Regions from separate parts of the Streptomyces sp. NPDC051909 genome, predicted to be linked through region 4. Evidence: riboswitches for the same ligand, from Rfam matches in the RefSeq annotation. Region 4 holds a riboswitch; each other region holds the start of a gene.

Region 1 (3,177 bases), on a different contig from region 4:
GGGGAAGGTTCTCGTTCACCCCTCGATTCTATGAGCAGCCGATCGAATTGCGAAAATCGGCAACCCGCCCGGTGGGCAGTGCGGCCTCCGGGCGGGACGGCGCCGGCCCGGTCAGGGTGCGGTGCGGACCGGGAAGCTGGTCGGGTGGCCCTGTTCCTTCAGCCAGGGCAGGACCTGGCGGAGGGCCGCGACGGTCTGGCTGCGGTCGCCGCCGCCGTCGTGGAAGAGGATGGTGGGGCCGTTGGACAGCTCGTTCTTCACGGTGCCGACGATGGCCGCGGTACCCGGGCGCTCGAAGTCCTTGGTGTCCACGTTCCAGCCGAGTGGGCGCATGCCCTCGGCCGCGGCGATCTTCCGGCTGTCGGGCGTGAACGCGCCGCCCGGCGCCCGGTAGTACTCGATCTTCGCGCCGCCGGCCGCCTCCTCGATCAACCGCTTCGCGTCGAGGATCTGCTGCCGCTGGTACGCGACCGGCTTCTTGTCCATGGTGGTGTCGTGGTCCATGGTGTGGTCGCAGAGCCGGTGCCCCTCGGCGACGACCCGCTTCACCAGCTCCGGGTGCTCCTTGGCACGCGGCCCGACCATGCAGAACGTGGCCTTGACGCCGTTCTCCTTGAGGATGTCGAGCATCTGGGGCGTCCAGTTCGGGTCGGGACCGTCGTCGATGGTGATGCTCACCGACTTCCCGCCCGCCTCGGTGGCGTGCGCGATGCTCACCGGGACCTTCGCCGGCTTGACCTGCTCCGGGCCCTTCCCGTCCTCGGTGGGCGGCACGCGCTGCTCCTGCCGCGCCCCGGCTCCTCCGCCGTCCCGCGCCTCCGCCTCCGTGTCCGTCAACACGGCGGCCCCCCAGGCGGCCAGGCTCAGCGCGACCGCCGACGCGACCGCGGCTATCTGCGGCGTGTACTTACTCTTCAGCCCCATGTGCTGCCCACTCCCCGTGACTCTCCCGACGGCTCCCGCAGGAGAGGACGGAGGAACGGCCGAGAAGGTTTCACCTGATCGCGTGAGGAATGTGGGCCAGGTGGCCGGGGGCGGGTCGACGTGCCCGCGGGTGCCGTGCGCGGCGCCCGCGGGCGACGGTCCGTCAGTAGGCGCCGAAGACGTTGTCGATGGAGCCGTAGCGGTCGGCGGCGTAGTTGCAGGCCGCGGTGATGTTGGCGACCGGGTCGTACGGGTCGAGCGAGGTGCCGGCCACGTGGTAGGCGCGGAAGGTGGGGTCGATCACCTGGAGGAGGCCCTTGGAGGGGGTGCCGGCGAGGGCGTTGGAGTCCCAGTTGTTGATGGCCCGCGGGTTGCCGGAGGACTCGCGCATGATGTTGCGGTAGATGCCGTCGAAGCTGCCGGGGATGCCTTCGCGGGCCATGATGTCGAGGGACTCGCGGATCCAGCCCTCGAGGTTGTCGGCGTACGTGTAGCCCGCGGACGTGGCGGAGCCGGTGGAGGTCGCGACGGCCTGGACCGCCTTCGACCGAACGGCCTTCGCGGGGGCCGAGGCGGCGGCCACGCTCGTGCCGGCCTTGGCCGCCTTGGGCGCCTTGGCCGCCTTGGCCGCGGCCTTCGCGGCGGTTCCGGCGACGGTGAGCTTCTGCCCCGGGTGGATCAGGCGCGGGTCGCCGCCGACGACGCGACGGTTGTCCTTGTAGAGCTTCTTCCAGCCGCCCTGGACCCCGTACCTGTGGGCGATCTTCGACAGCGAGTCACCGGCCACGACGGAATACCTCACCGGCGCCGCCTTCACGGCCGCCGGGGCTGTGAAGGGGGCCACTGAAGGCGCCGAAAGAGGCGTCTGCTTTGCCACTGCGACGGAGGGAGCGACGGCCGGGGTGGCCGCGCCGGCGGTGGTGGCGCCGGCCAGGGGCAGGGCGAGGGCGGCGCTGCCGGTGAGGCCGACGGCGGCGATGCCGCGGGCGAGCGGGGCGTTCTTCGGGCGGCGGTGCTTGCCGGATCCACGCATGGCGAGTTCCTCTCCTTCGCCTGCGAGGTGAGCTGTCGGGTTCGGGCAGGAGATGCCCGGCCGCGCTGCGCGCGGCTTCACCCCGAGCCGTCCCCGGAGACCGGGGCCGGCGGCGAACCTGGGTCCCCCGCTCCTGCCGGAAGTGTGGTGAGTGCGGTCGACCGGGCGGCGGCAGGATTCGGCGTTTCCGTCCGGTTTCGGGGCGACCGTATGCGAAGACAAATATCGAAAACAAGGAGGGAATTCATCACGCGAAATCGATCTGCGGGCAAATTCAAAAGGATCATCACGCCCGCTCCCACCCCTCACCCCAATCCTTTTCCGTCCGGCCGCTCCTGACGCCGCGACAGCATTCCGGAGGCCCTTCCGGAGACCGGTCCCAGGTGACCCACATCACCCCTGACCGATCGGCGCCGCCTGCCCACCTTTCCGGCTCGAATTACCCCCTTCATGAATCACCTCGGCATTTCGGCATTGCAATGGAATAGCCGGACATCGTCCGTTTTGATCCGGCACCGCCCGACGGCGGGCGGTGGCCCTTCGTCGGTCCGCCGACGGTCAGGGATCAGAACCGGCCACCCCTCCCCCGCCGGGCAACCCCGTCTCTCCCTCCCCCGTCCTCCGGGGGCAAGAGGGGCGCCCGGGGGATCGCAGGCGCCCGGAAGCGTGCTGGACGAGAACGATCGTGAGGTAGAGCGCTTTGATACGTGTCACACGCGGCATGACCACCGCCGTGACGCTCATGGCCCTGGCGGGTGTGTCGCCGGGGCTCGCGTACGCGCAACCGGACACCGCCTCGGCCGCCGTCACCGGATCCGCCGCGGCAGGGCTGCCCGAGGGGTGGCGGGTCGCCGGAAGCGGTGCGGGGCGGGAGTTGGTGTGGACGGCCGAGGAGGCCGTGCCGATGGGGGATGCCCGGGTCGAGTTCCGGGTCGACGGGAGACTGCTCGGGTACCCGGAGGCCGCGGCGGACGGGCGGTCGTTCCGGCTCGCCATCGGGGCTGAACGGGTGGACGGCGGGGCGCGGTTGAGCGTCACGGCGGGCGGACGGCGGCTCGATGCCGAGGCGCCGGCCCAGGCGCCCCGTCTGCGGCCGGCGGCTCCGGCAGATCCCGGGGCACGGCCTGAGGCGCCGCTGCCGGCGAATCCGGTGGATCCGGGGGTCCCCGGCCCGTACCGCACCGTGTCCGGCGAGTACGCGCTGAAGGACGTGCGGCTGC
Region 2 (3,177 bases), on a different contig from region 4:
CTCGCCTGCCGGACCTGCGACTTGGGGCCGATCCGGCGGAACTCCGGTGGCGCGGTGGGCTCATCATGCGTGGCCTGCGCACGCTTCCGGTGGAGTTCAGTGCTTCCCACAAAGCCACGCGTAACTGACGGACCATCAATACTGTGATCTTCGCGTGATCTGCCCTGCATCGACTTGTGACGTGCGTTCGAATGCCGCTACGTTCACCCGCAGTCTCAGCAGTCACGCGAAAGGCACTCCGCATGCGCTCCGGGAACGGACGACACCGCAGACCCCGCCAGGCCCCCGCACTCGTCGTCGCGGCAGGAGTCACCGGCTCGGCCATGGCGCTGCCGCTGCTCGCCACCGGCTCCGCCTCCGCCGCCGACGCCCAGACCTGGGACCGGGTGGCCGAGTGCGAGTCGGGCGGCGCGTGGAGCGCCAACTTCGGCAACGGGCTCTACGGCGGCCTGCAGTTCACCCAGGAGAGCTGGGAGCGGCACGGCGGCCTGGCCTACGCGCCGAGCGCGGACCTGGCGAGCCGGGCCCAGCAGATCGCCGTCGCGGAGAAGGCGTTCATGGCCGGTGACGACCAGTGGGCCACCTGCGCGCCGATCGCCGGCCTGAAGAAGGACGGCAAGACGCCGGCCGTCGACCCGGGTCCGGGTGTCACGCCCGAGGAGTCCACCGGCCCGGCGCCGGAGTCCAACCGCACCGACGGCCTGCCCGCCACGGGCTCCGGCAAGGCCGGCACCGGCACCACCGCCGGCCCCTCGGCCGGGACGGCCACTCCGGCGACCCCCGCCACCCCCTCCACCGGCACGCCGGCCGCCCCCGGGTCCACGACCGCGCCCGCCACCCCGGCGACCCCCGCCGCGCCCGCGACCCCCGGCAGCTCCGTAACGCCCGGTATGCCCGGAACGCCGGATGGATCCCTTCTGCCGGGCACGCCCGGAACGCCTGGAACACCCGGAACGCCTGGCGCCTCGGATGCGGCCACGCCCGGCACCGGCAAGCACCGGGGTGACGCCGCGGCAGATGACACGGGCGTAACGGACGGCACTGTCGATTCCGGACGCCATGCCGCGCCCGCTGACGGTGCGCAGGGTGACGCGACCAGTGATCCCGGGGCGGGCGATTCGGGCACCTCGGACAAGGCGGGCGAATACACCGTCAAGCCGGGTGACAGCTTGTCGGGCATTGCGCGGGACAACGGTCTCCACGGCGGCTGGTCCGCCCTCTATGACGCCAACAAGGAGACGGTCGGCTCCGACCCCGACCTCATCCTCCCTGGTCAGAGCCTTGAGCTGGGGCTCGGACTCGGCAGCGCCCAGGAGTAGTTCGCGGCTGAATGTCCGGTTCTGTCCAAGTGAGACATGGGTCTCTCTTGCCGAACTGGCGTGTCACGTCCGCAAACTTTGCTCGCCGCACTCCCCACCTGCGCAAACGGGGCCTGACGGAATGCAAGTAGGGGCGATTTTTCCGGGTTGATGGTCTTTGAACTTCTCCCGGGTCTATGTCTACGGTCGTCACCGCTCGCCACCGCGGGCCCCGTCGCCGGTACGCCGAATCCTGCCGCCGACCGATGGGAACAGTCGTCGCGCAAGCGCCGAAGGCAGGAGCGGGGGACCCAAGGTAAGTGCCGGCCCCGGCCGTTGAGACAGACGGCCGACGATCGGCTTGGGGTGAAGCCGCGTGCTAGGACACGCGGCCGGGCAACTCACTCGCCCGAACCCGACAGCTCACCTCGTAGGCGTCGGTGAGGAGAACTTCCATGCTGCTTTCCGGCAAGGGCAAACACCGTCGTGCCTCCAAGGCCACCCGCGCCGTCGCGCTCGTCGGCGTGGCCGGCGTCGCCGTCGCCGCCCCGCTGATGACCGCGGGCTCCGCCTCGGCCGCCACCAGCTCCGAGTGGGACGCCGTCGCCCAGTGCGAGTCCGGCGGCAACTGGGCCATCAACACCGGCAACGGTTTCTACGGTGGCCTGCAGTTCACCAACTCCACCTGGGCCGCGTTCGGTGGCACCGCCTACGCCGCGCGTGCCGACCTCGCGTCGAAGTCCCAGCAGATCGCCGTCGCCGAGAAGGTCCTCGCGGGCCAGGGCAAGGGCGCGTGGCCGAGCTGTGGCGTGGGCCTCTCCAGCGCCTCGTACGACGGCGGCTCCGCCGAGGCCGCGGCCCCGGCCCCGGCCCCGAAGCGCACCGCCGAGCAGCCGACCACCCGCAGCGAGCAGCGCACCGCGCCGAAGCCCGCGGCCAAGCCGGCTCCGAAGCAGACCGTCACCACCCCGACCGGCAAGAAGGTCGAGAAGGGCGACGGCGAGTACAAGGTCGTCTCCGGCGACACCCTCAGCAAGATCGCCCAGGCGCACCACGTCAAGGGCGGCTGGGCGAAGCTCTTCGAGCTGAACAAGGACATCGTCCAGGACGCCGACCTGATCTACCCGGGTCAGCAGCTCCACCTGAAGTAAGGAAGGACGGGGACGGTCCGGCGGTCGTCCCCTTCCCCCGCCCTCCCCGCGGTGACCGAGAGGCCGGCCCGGAGCATCCCGCTCCGGGCCGGTTTCGTACTCGTAGGTAACCGGGGTCTTTCGTCCCTCTATGCATGCCCTCGGGTCCTTTTTCGTCCCAGGGGGCGGGCGCCCGGCTGGCCGGAGGCCCCGAGCCGGTTAGGCTCTTGTCGCAAGGCGAACGAGACCTTGCCGCATGCGTCACAACCAGCGTCACATCCCAGAAGGAGATGCTCGTGCCGTCCATCGACGTCGTCGTAGCCCGGGAAATCCTGGACTCCCGAGGCAACCCCACGGTCGAGGTCGAGGTCGGCCTCGACGACGGCAGCACCGGCCGTGCTGCCGTTCCCTCCGGTGCCTCCACCGGTGCGTTCGAGGCCATTGAGCTCCGCGACGGGGACCCCAACCGCTACCTCGGCAAGGGCGTCGAGAAGGCCGTCCTCGCCGTCATCGAGCAGATCGGCCCGGAGCTCGTCGGCTACGACGCCACCGAGCAGCGGCTGATCGACCAGGCGATGTTCGACCTGGACGCGACCGAGAACAAGGGCTCGCTCGGCGCCAACGCCATCCTCGGTGTCTCCCTCGCCGTGGCGCACGCCGCCTCCGAGGCCTCCGACCTGCCGCTCTTCCGCTACCTCGGCGGCCCGAACGCGCACCTGCTGCCCGTTCCGATGATGAACATCCTGAAC
Region 3 (3,177 bases), on a different contig from region 4:
ACGGGCCTCGGCGACCGCGTCGAGGGCGGCGAGCACCCGCCGACCGCGCTCGGTCTCCAGATGCCGGCCGGCACCGGCGGCGCGGACGCTGTCCACGGTGCTGCCCGCGCGGTACTTGCCGGTGAGGAATCCGGCCGCGAGGCCGTAGTACGGCACGGCCGCGAGGCCGCGCTGCTCGACGACGTCGCGGAGCGGGCCCTCGTAGGTGTCGCGGGAGACCAGGTTGTACTGCGGCTGGAGCGCCACGTAACGGGCGAGGCCCTCGGCCTCGGCGAAGTCGAGCGAGGCCCGCAGCCGCTCCGGGGAGATGTTGGAGGCGGCGACGGCGCGCACCTTGCCGTCCTTCACCAGCTGGTCCAGGGCGGTGACGATCTCCTCCACCGGCACGGACTCGTCGTCGAAGTGGGTGTAGTAGAGGTCGATGTGATCGGTGCCGAGCCGGCGCAGCGACTCCTCGGCGGCGGCCTTGATGTTGGTCGCGCCCAGGCCCTTGAAGCCCGGGTGGGCACCGACCTTGGTGGCGACGAGGATGTCGGAGCGGTTGCCGCGGGAGGCCATCCAGCGCCCGATCACCGTCTCGGACTCGCCGCCCTCGTTGCCCTCGGCCCAGGCCGAGTAGACGTCGGCGGTGTCGACGAAGTTGCCGCCGGCGGCGGCGTAGGCGTCGAGCACGGCGAAGGACTGCGCCTCGTCGGCGCTCCAGCCGAAGACGTTGCCGCCGAGGGCGAGCGGGAAGACGTGCAGGTCGGAGGTGCCGAGGCGGCGCAGAGAGCTCATATGGAGATCAACTCCGCGGGCCGCCACCGGTATTCCGCGCCGCTGTCCCTCAGAGAGACCGGCCCCCGGAGAGACCGGCCCTCAGACGGACAGGCCCTTGTCGCGCAGCCAGGCCGCCGGGTCGATGCCGTCGCCGGACGGGGTGTGCACCTCCAGGTGGAGGTGGGGGCCCGTGACGTTGCCGGTAGCGCCGACGCGGCCGATGGTCTCGCCGGTACCGACGGACTGGCCGACGCCGACGGTCATGGAGGAGAGGTGGCAGTACCAGATCTCGGTGCCGTCCTCGAGCTCCAGGACGATCCGGTAGCCGTAGGCGCCGGACCAGCCGGCCGACTTCACGGTGGCGCCGTGGACCGCCTTGACCGGGGTGCCGGTGGGGGCGGCGAAGTCCAGACCGGTGTGGTAGCCGGAGGACCACATGGAGCCGGCCTGGCCGTAGGTGGAGGTGATCGTGTACGAGGAGGTCGGCAGCGCGTAGCTGGCGGCGAGCTTGGCCAGGCGCTCGGCCTCGGCCTTCGCCGCGGCCTCCTCCTCGGCCTTCCGCTTCGCCTCGGCGGCCGCCTTCTCCGCCGCGTCGGCCTTGGCCTGGGCCTCCGCCGCCGCCTTCTCGGCCGCGAGCTTCTCCGCGGCCTCCTTCTCGGCGGCGTCGGCGGCGGCCTGCTGCTGCTCGGCCTGCTGGAGGATGCGGGCGCGGAGCGCCTCGCCGGCGTCGGCGGTCGCCGTCTGCGTCCCGGCCTCCTCGCCGCCGGCGCCCTGCGGGGCGGTCTCGCTGGTGGTGTAGGTCAGCGCGGTGAGCGGCTGGGTGGCGTTGCCCGCGGTGTCGGAGGTCTTGTCGTCGTCGGAGCCGATCAGCTCGCCGACGCCGGGCAGGTCCGAGGCGTCGGGCAGGTCGACGTCCGGGAGCGCTATCGAGACCGGGGGCTTCTGCTGCGCGGTGGCCAGGCCGCCGGCACCGACGGCGGCGATGACACCGACGCCGAGCACGGTGGAGGAACGCGCGAAGTTGGAGCGCTGCTTGACGACACGGTGGCGTCCGCCGGAGCGGTTCTGCGCCCGCAGGGAGTCCTCGGTGGGGTTCCACTCCTCCGTGCCCCCGTCCAGGGCGCCCACCTGGCCGGCGGCGTCGTAGGAGGCGAAGGGGGTTTGCGGAGCAGGGGTGTTGGACGCCACGGAGGCGCTCTCCTTTCCTTCCTTCTCGCCTACCGGGTTAGCTGACGGGTTCGGAGCAGGAAGGTCTCCTACGGGCCTGCCGCACGAGTGCGGTGGGGCCCGATTCACCCCAAGTGGTGGTTCCCCGGTTCCCTTGCGGAATTCGGCGCACGCGCACGGTGCCGTCTCTTGCGACGGCTGGGACGACCGCGCTGCGTTATCGAACGTTAATAGACGCGACCCTCCGATTCCAAGCTGTTCCTCTTGATCATTAGCTGGATTGGGAGGGAATCGCCCGAGTTGAACGCCCTTCAGAAACACAGCCGTTCGCACGAGGAATCTGACGCCACGTCAATTGTTATCGGAGGGAGACCCTTCGGCTACACCCCGTCATCACCCCGTCATCACCCTGCCGTCGCCCCGCATCACCCTGCCGTCGCCCCGCATCACCCGTCGTCGCCCCGCATCACCCGTCGTCGCCCGGCACCACCGGCATCGTCCGGCGCCGTTCCGGCTGGCCCGCCGCCGGGCGGCTCACCGCGAGCAGCGCCATGTCGTCCGTCGTGTCCCCGCCCGTGTGCCGCCGCACGTCCGCCACCAGCGCGTCGAGCAGTTCCTCCGGCCCGGGGAAGATCCGCCCCGCGAGCCGCTCCTTCGGGTCGTAGAACGCGCCCGCCGCGTCCCGCGCCTCCGACAGACCGTCCGTGTAGAAGAGCAGCGTCGCGCCCGGCGGGTACGGGGTCACGTCCACCCGGTCCGGCCAGACCGCCAACTCCCCCATGCCCAGCGGCAGTGCGGCCTCGCTCGGCAGCAACGGCTCGACGCCGCCGTCCACGTGCAGCAGCAGCGGCTCCGGATGCCCGCGGTTCACCACCCGTACGACCCGGTCACCGCCCGGGATCTCGGCCAGCACCGCCGTCGTGAACCCCTCGAAGGCATCGAGCCCGGTCCGCCGCGTGCCCTCCCGGGCCAGCGCCCGTTCGAGCCGCTCCGCCACCCCCTCCAGGGTCGCCTCGTGCTCGGCCGCCTCCCGGAAGGCGCCGATGACCACCGCCACCGCCTCGACCGCGTCGAGCCCCTTGCCCCGTACGTCGCCGACCACCAGACGTACCCCGAAGGGCGTGTCCTGGACCGCGAACAGATCGCCGCCGATGAACGCGTCCGCCTGCGCCGCCTCGTACCGCGCCGCGATCTGCAGCCCGCCGATCCGCTCGGCCGGCGCCGGCAGCACGGCCTTCTGCGCCGTCTCGG
Region 4 (3,177 bases):
GACCCTGGAATTCCAGACTCTTTGTATACGGTGCCCGTGTTAATTCCGCGGTCCCGCACTGTGTACGGCATGTTGCGAAATCCTCACCCGCGCCCGGTCGCCGTGTTTCGGGCGGTGCCGCGACAGGGCCCGCTCCACATGCAGCGCGGTGAGCGCCCGGGCCCGTTCGGCGTCCCGGCGGGCCACCGCGTCCACGATCGCGCCGTGCTCGGCCCAGACCTCGGCGGGCCGCTCGGCCGGCTCGACCGCGTACATCCAGGCGATCTTGTGCCGCAGCTGGGTGAGCAGCGCGGTGAGCGGCGGGCTGTCCGAGGCCTGGGCCAGCGTCTCGTGGAACCAGCCGTCGAGCGCGGCCAGATCCTCGCCGCGCCCGCCCCTGGCCCGCTCCTGACCGAGCCTGACCAGGCCGCGCAGCACCTTGAGGTGGGCCTCGGTGCGCCGCTGCGCGGCCCGGGCGGCGCCCAGCGGTTCGAGCAGGGAGCGCATGTCGAGCAGGTCGGCGGCCTCCTGCTCGCCGGGCTCGGCGACATGGGCGCCGGCGTGCCGACGGGTCACCACGAAGCCCTCGGACTCCAGAGTGCGCAGCGCCTCGCGGACCGGGACGCGGGAGACGCCGTAGCGGCGGGCCAGCTGTTCCTCCGTCAGCCGGGCGCCCCGCGCGTACACCCCGGAGACGATGTCGTCCCGGATCGCCGTGCATACCGATTGCGCGGGAATGCGCATCTCCGACCTCCGTTTTCCGCCGCCCGAGACCCCGTCGAGCGCCGCCTGTCCGGCGACTCTATTGCAGGACGCCGGAATTTCCGACGGCGCCCGGTGGAAAAGGACGCAAAAAAGCCCCGGCTCGTTTCGAGACCGGGGCCTTTCACCGGAGCGGGCCGCGCGGGCCGCTCCGGACCGTCAGACGTTCACGCCGCGGGCGCGGAGGTAGCTGATCGGGTTGATGTCGGAGCCGTACTCCGCGGTGGTGCGCGCCTCGAAGTGGAGGTGCGGGCCGGTGGAGTTGCCGGAGGAGCCGGAGATGCCGATCCGCTCGCCGGGGGTGACCTTCTGGCCGACGGAGACGGTGATGGCGGAGAGGTGGCCGTACTGGGTGTACGTGCCGTCGTTCATCCGGATCACGATGTTGTTGCCGTACGCGCCGCCCCAGCCGGCCTCGACGACGGTGCCGGAGCCGACGGAGACGACCTTGGTGCCGTAGGCGGCGTGGAAGTCGATGCCGGAGTGGCTGCCGGAGGACCAGAGCGAGCCGCCGGCCTTGTAGCCGGTGCTCACGTACGAGCCGGCCACGGGGAGCTGGAAGGAGGCGAGGCGCTTGCGCTCGGCCTCGCGGGCGGCGCGCTCCTTGGCCTCGCGGATCTCCTTGGCGCGGGCCTCGGCCTTGCGCTTGGCCTCGGCGGCGGCCTGGATGCGGGCGGCCTCCTCGGCGGCGGCCTTCTCCTGGGCGGCGGCCTGGGCGTCGACCCGCTCGGAGAGGGACTCGTCGACGATGACCTGGGTGAGGCCGGTGTCCTCCGGGGAGGCGCCTTCCGTGTCGGCGGCGAGCGCCGGGGAGGCCAGGGTGCCGATGACACCGGTGGTGGCGAGCGTCGCGACGCCGGCGATGCCGGCGCTGCGGCGCGCCAGCCGGCTCGGGGCACGGTGCTTCCCGGTGGCACGGGTGAACGCCATGTAGTGGCTGATCCTTTCCTTCCCTCTCGCCTACCGGGTTAGCTGACGGGTTCGGAGCAGGAAGGTCTCCTACGGGCCCCTCCGCGCGGAGCGAAGGCGTCCGATTCACCCCAGGGACTGCGTGTGGGTCCCCGGCTCCCCAGGCTCGCGCCTTGCGGGGACTCGGCGATGACTGTCCGTTGCCGCGGATGCGGCGTCGAGCAGTGGCCGGACAGCCGCGTCGACGCTAGGCCGATCACCTTTCAATAACCAAACGGACACGGGTTTTTGTAAGACATGCCACAGGGCATTCACTCCCACTCATCTGCAATACGGACAAATGGGAGGACCCCGACGAACCAGGTCGCCGGGGTCTCGTGACGGTGTCTCAGACAGCGGGTGACAGCAGCTCGATCAGCCGGTGACGACGCTCACTTCACCGATGCCGAGCGCCCGCACCGGCTCCGCGATCTGCGCCGCGTCGCCGACGAGCACGGTCACCAGCCGGTCCACGGGGAAGGCGTTGACCACCGCGGCGGTCGCCTCCACGGTGCCGGTGGCGGCCAGCCGCGCGTACAGGTGCGCCTGGTAGTCGTCCGGGAGGTGCTGCTCGACCTGGTCGGCGAGCGTCCCTGCGACGGAGGCGGCCGTCTCGTACTTCAGCGGGGCCACGCCCACCAGGTTCTGCACGGCGACGTCACGCTCCGCGTCGTTCAGCCCCTCGGCGGCGAGGGTGCGCAGCACCTTCCACAGGTCGTCGAGCGCCGGGCCGGTGTTGGGGGTGTCGACCGAGCCGCTGATGGCGAGCAGCGAAGCGCCGTTGCCCTCGCCGTCGGAACGCAGCACCTGGCCGAACGCCCGTACGCCGTAGGTGTATCCCTTCTCCTCGCGCAGGACACGGTCCAGGCGGGAGGTGAGGGTGCCGCCGAGGCAGTACGTGCCGAGCACCTGCGCCGCCCAGACGCTGTCGTGGCGGTCGGCGCCGACGCGGCCGATGAGCAGCTGCGTCTGGACGGCGCCCGGCCGGTCCACGATGACGACCCGTCCGGTGTCGTCGGCGGTGACCGGCGGCATCGGGCGCGGGGCGGCGGGCTTGCCGCTCCAGGTGCCCAGGGTGTCGGCGAGCACCTGGTCCAGGTCGACGCCGGTGAGGTCGCCGACCACGACGGCGGTGGCGGCGGCCGGGCGGACGTGCGCGTCGTAGAAGGCGCGGACGGCGGCGGCGTCGATCGCTGCGACGGTCTCCTCGGTGCCCTGGCGCGGCCGGGACATGCGCGAGGCGGCCGGGAACAGCTCCTTGGAGAGCTGCTTGGCGGCGCGGCGGGCCGGGTTGGCCGTCTCGTGCGGGATCTCGTCGAGGCGGTTGCGCACCAGGCGCTCGACCTCGGTCTCGACGAACGCCGGGGCGATCAGGGCCTCGGAGAGCAGGCCGAGCGCCTTGGGCAGCCGGGAGACCGGGACCTCCAGGGAGACCTGTACGCCGGGGTGGTCGGCGGCCGCGTCGAGCGTGGCGCCGCAGCGCTCGAG

The links. Region 4 has a riboswitch for cyclic di-AMP ahead of AB0M18_RS29565 (M23 family metallopeptidase). Riboswitches for the same ligand answer to the same signal wherever they lie in the genome.
Region 1: it holds a riboswitch for cyclic di-AMP, as region 4 does, so the genes downstream of both, AB0M18_RS15760 (LysM peptidoglycan-binding domain-containing protein) here and AB0M18_RS29565 (M23 family metallopeptidase) in region 4, are expected to answer to the same signal.
Region 2: it holds a riboswitch for cyclic di-AMP, as region 4 does, so the genes downstream of both, AB0M18_RS31605 (transglycosylase family protein) here and AB0M18_RS29565 (M23 family metallopeptidase) in region 4, are expected to answer to the same signal.
Region 3: it holds a riboswitch for cyclic di-AMP, as region 4 does, so the genes downstream of both, AB0M18_RS27310 (M23 family metallopeptidase) here and AB0M18_RS29565 (M23 family metallopeptidase) in region 4, are expected to answer to the same signal.

Annotation. Positions count from the first base shown of each region.
Region 1 is NZ_JBFAYA010000008.1:247,162-250,338, reverse strand. Features, by position in the region: gene AB0M18_RS15770 (zinc ribbon domain-containing protein YjdM) at 1-19, opposite strand, end outside; gene AB0M18_RS15765 (polysaccharide deacetylase family protein) at 112-924, opposite strand; gene AB0M18_RS15760 (LysM peptidoglycan-binding domain-containing protein) at 1,088-1,957, opposite strand; cyclic di-AMP (ydaO/yuaA leader) riboswitch at 1,962-2,117, opposite strand; gene AB0M18_RS15755 (hypothetical protein) at 2,679-3,177, shown strand, end outside.
Region 2 is NZ_JBFAYA010000029.1:58,041-61,217, reverse strand. Features, by position in the region: gene AB0M18_RS31615 (cytochrome P450) at 1-128, shown strand, start outside; gene AB0M18_RS31610 (transglycosylase family protein) at 243-1,319, shown strand; cyclic di-AMP (ydaO/yuaA leader) riboswitch at 1,577-1,750, shown strand; gene AB0M18_RS31605 (transglycosylase family protein) at 1,754-2,449, shown strand; gene eno (phosphopyruvate hydratase) at 2,719-3,177, shown strand, end outside.
Region 3 is NZ_JBFAYA010000019.1:99,400-102,576, reverse strand. Features, by position in the region: gene AB0M18_RS27315 (aldo/keto reductase) at 1-777, opposite strand, end outside; gene AB0M18_RS27310 (M23 family metallopeptidase) at 859-1,947, opposite strand; cyclic di-AMP (ydaO/yuaA leader) riboswitch at 1,959-2,105, opposite strand; gene AB0M18_RS27305 (PP2C family protein-serine/threonine phosphatase) at 2,393-3,177, opposite strand, start outside.
Region 4 is NZ_JBFAYA010000024.1:24,148-27,324, forward strand. Features, by position in the region: gene AB0M18_RS29560 (GntR family transcriptional regulator) at 40-723, opposite strand; gene AB0M18_RS29565 (M23 family metallopeptidase) at 901-1,671, opposite strand; cyclic di-AMP (ydaO/yuaA leader) riboswitch at 1,684-1,849, opposite strand; gene AB0M18_RS29570 (pitrilysin family protein) at 2,065-3,177, opposite strand, start outside.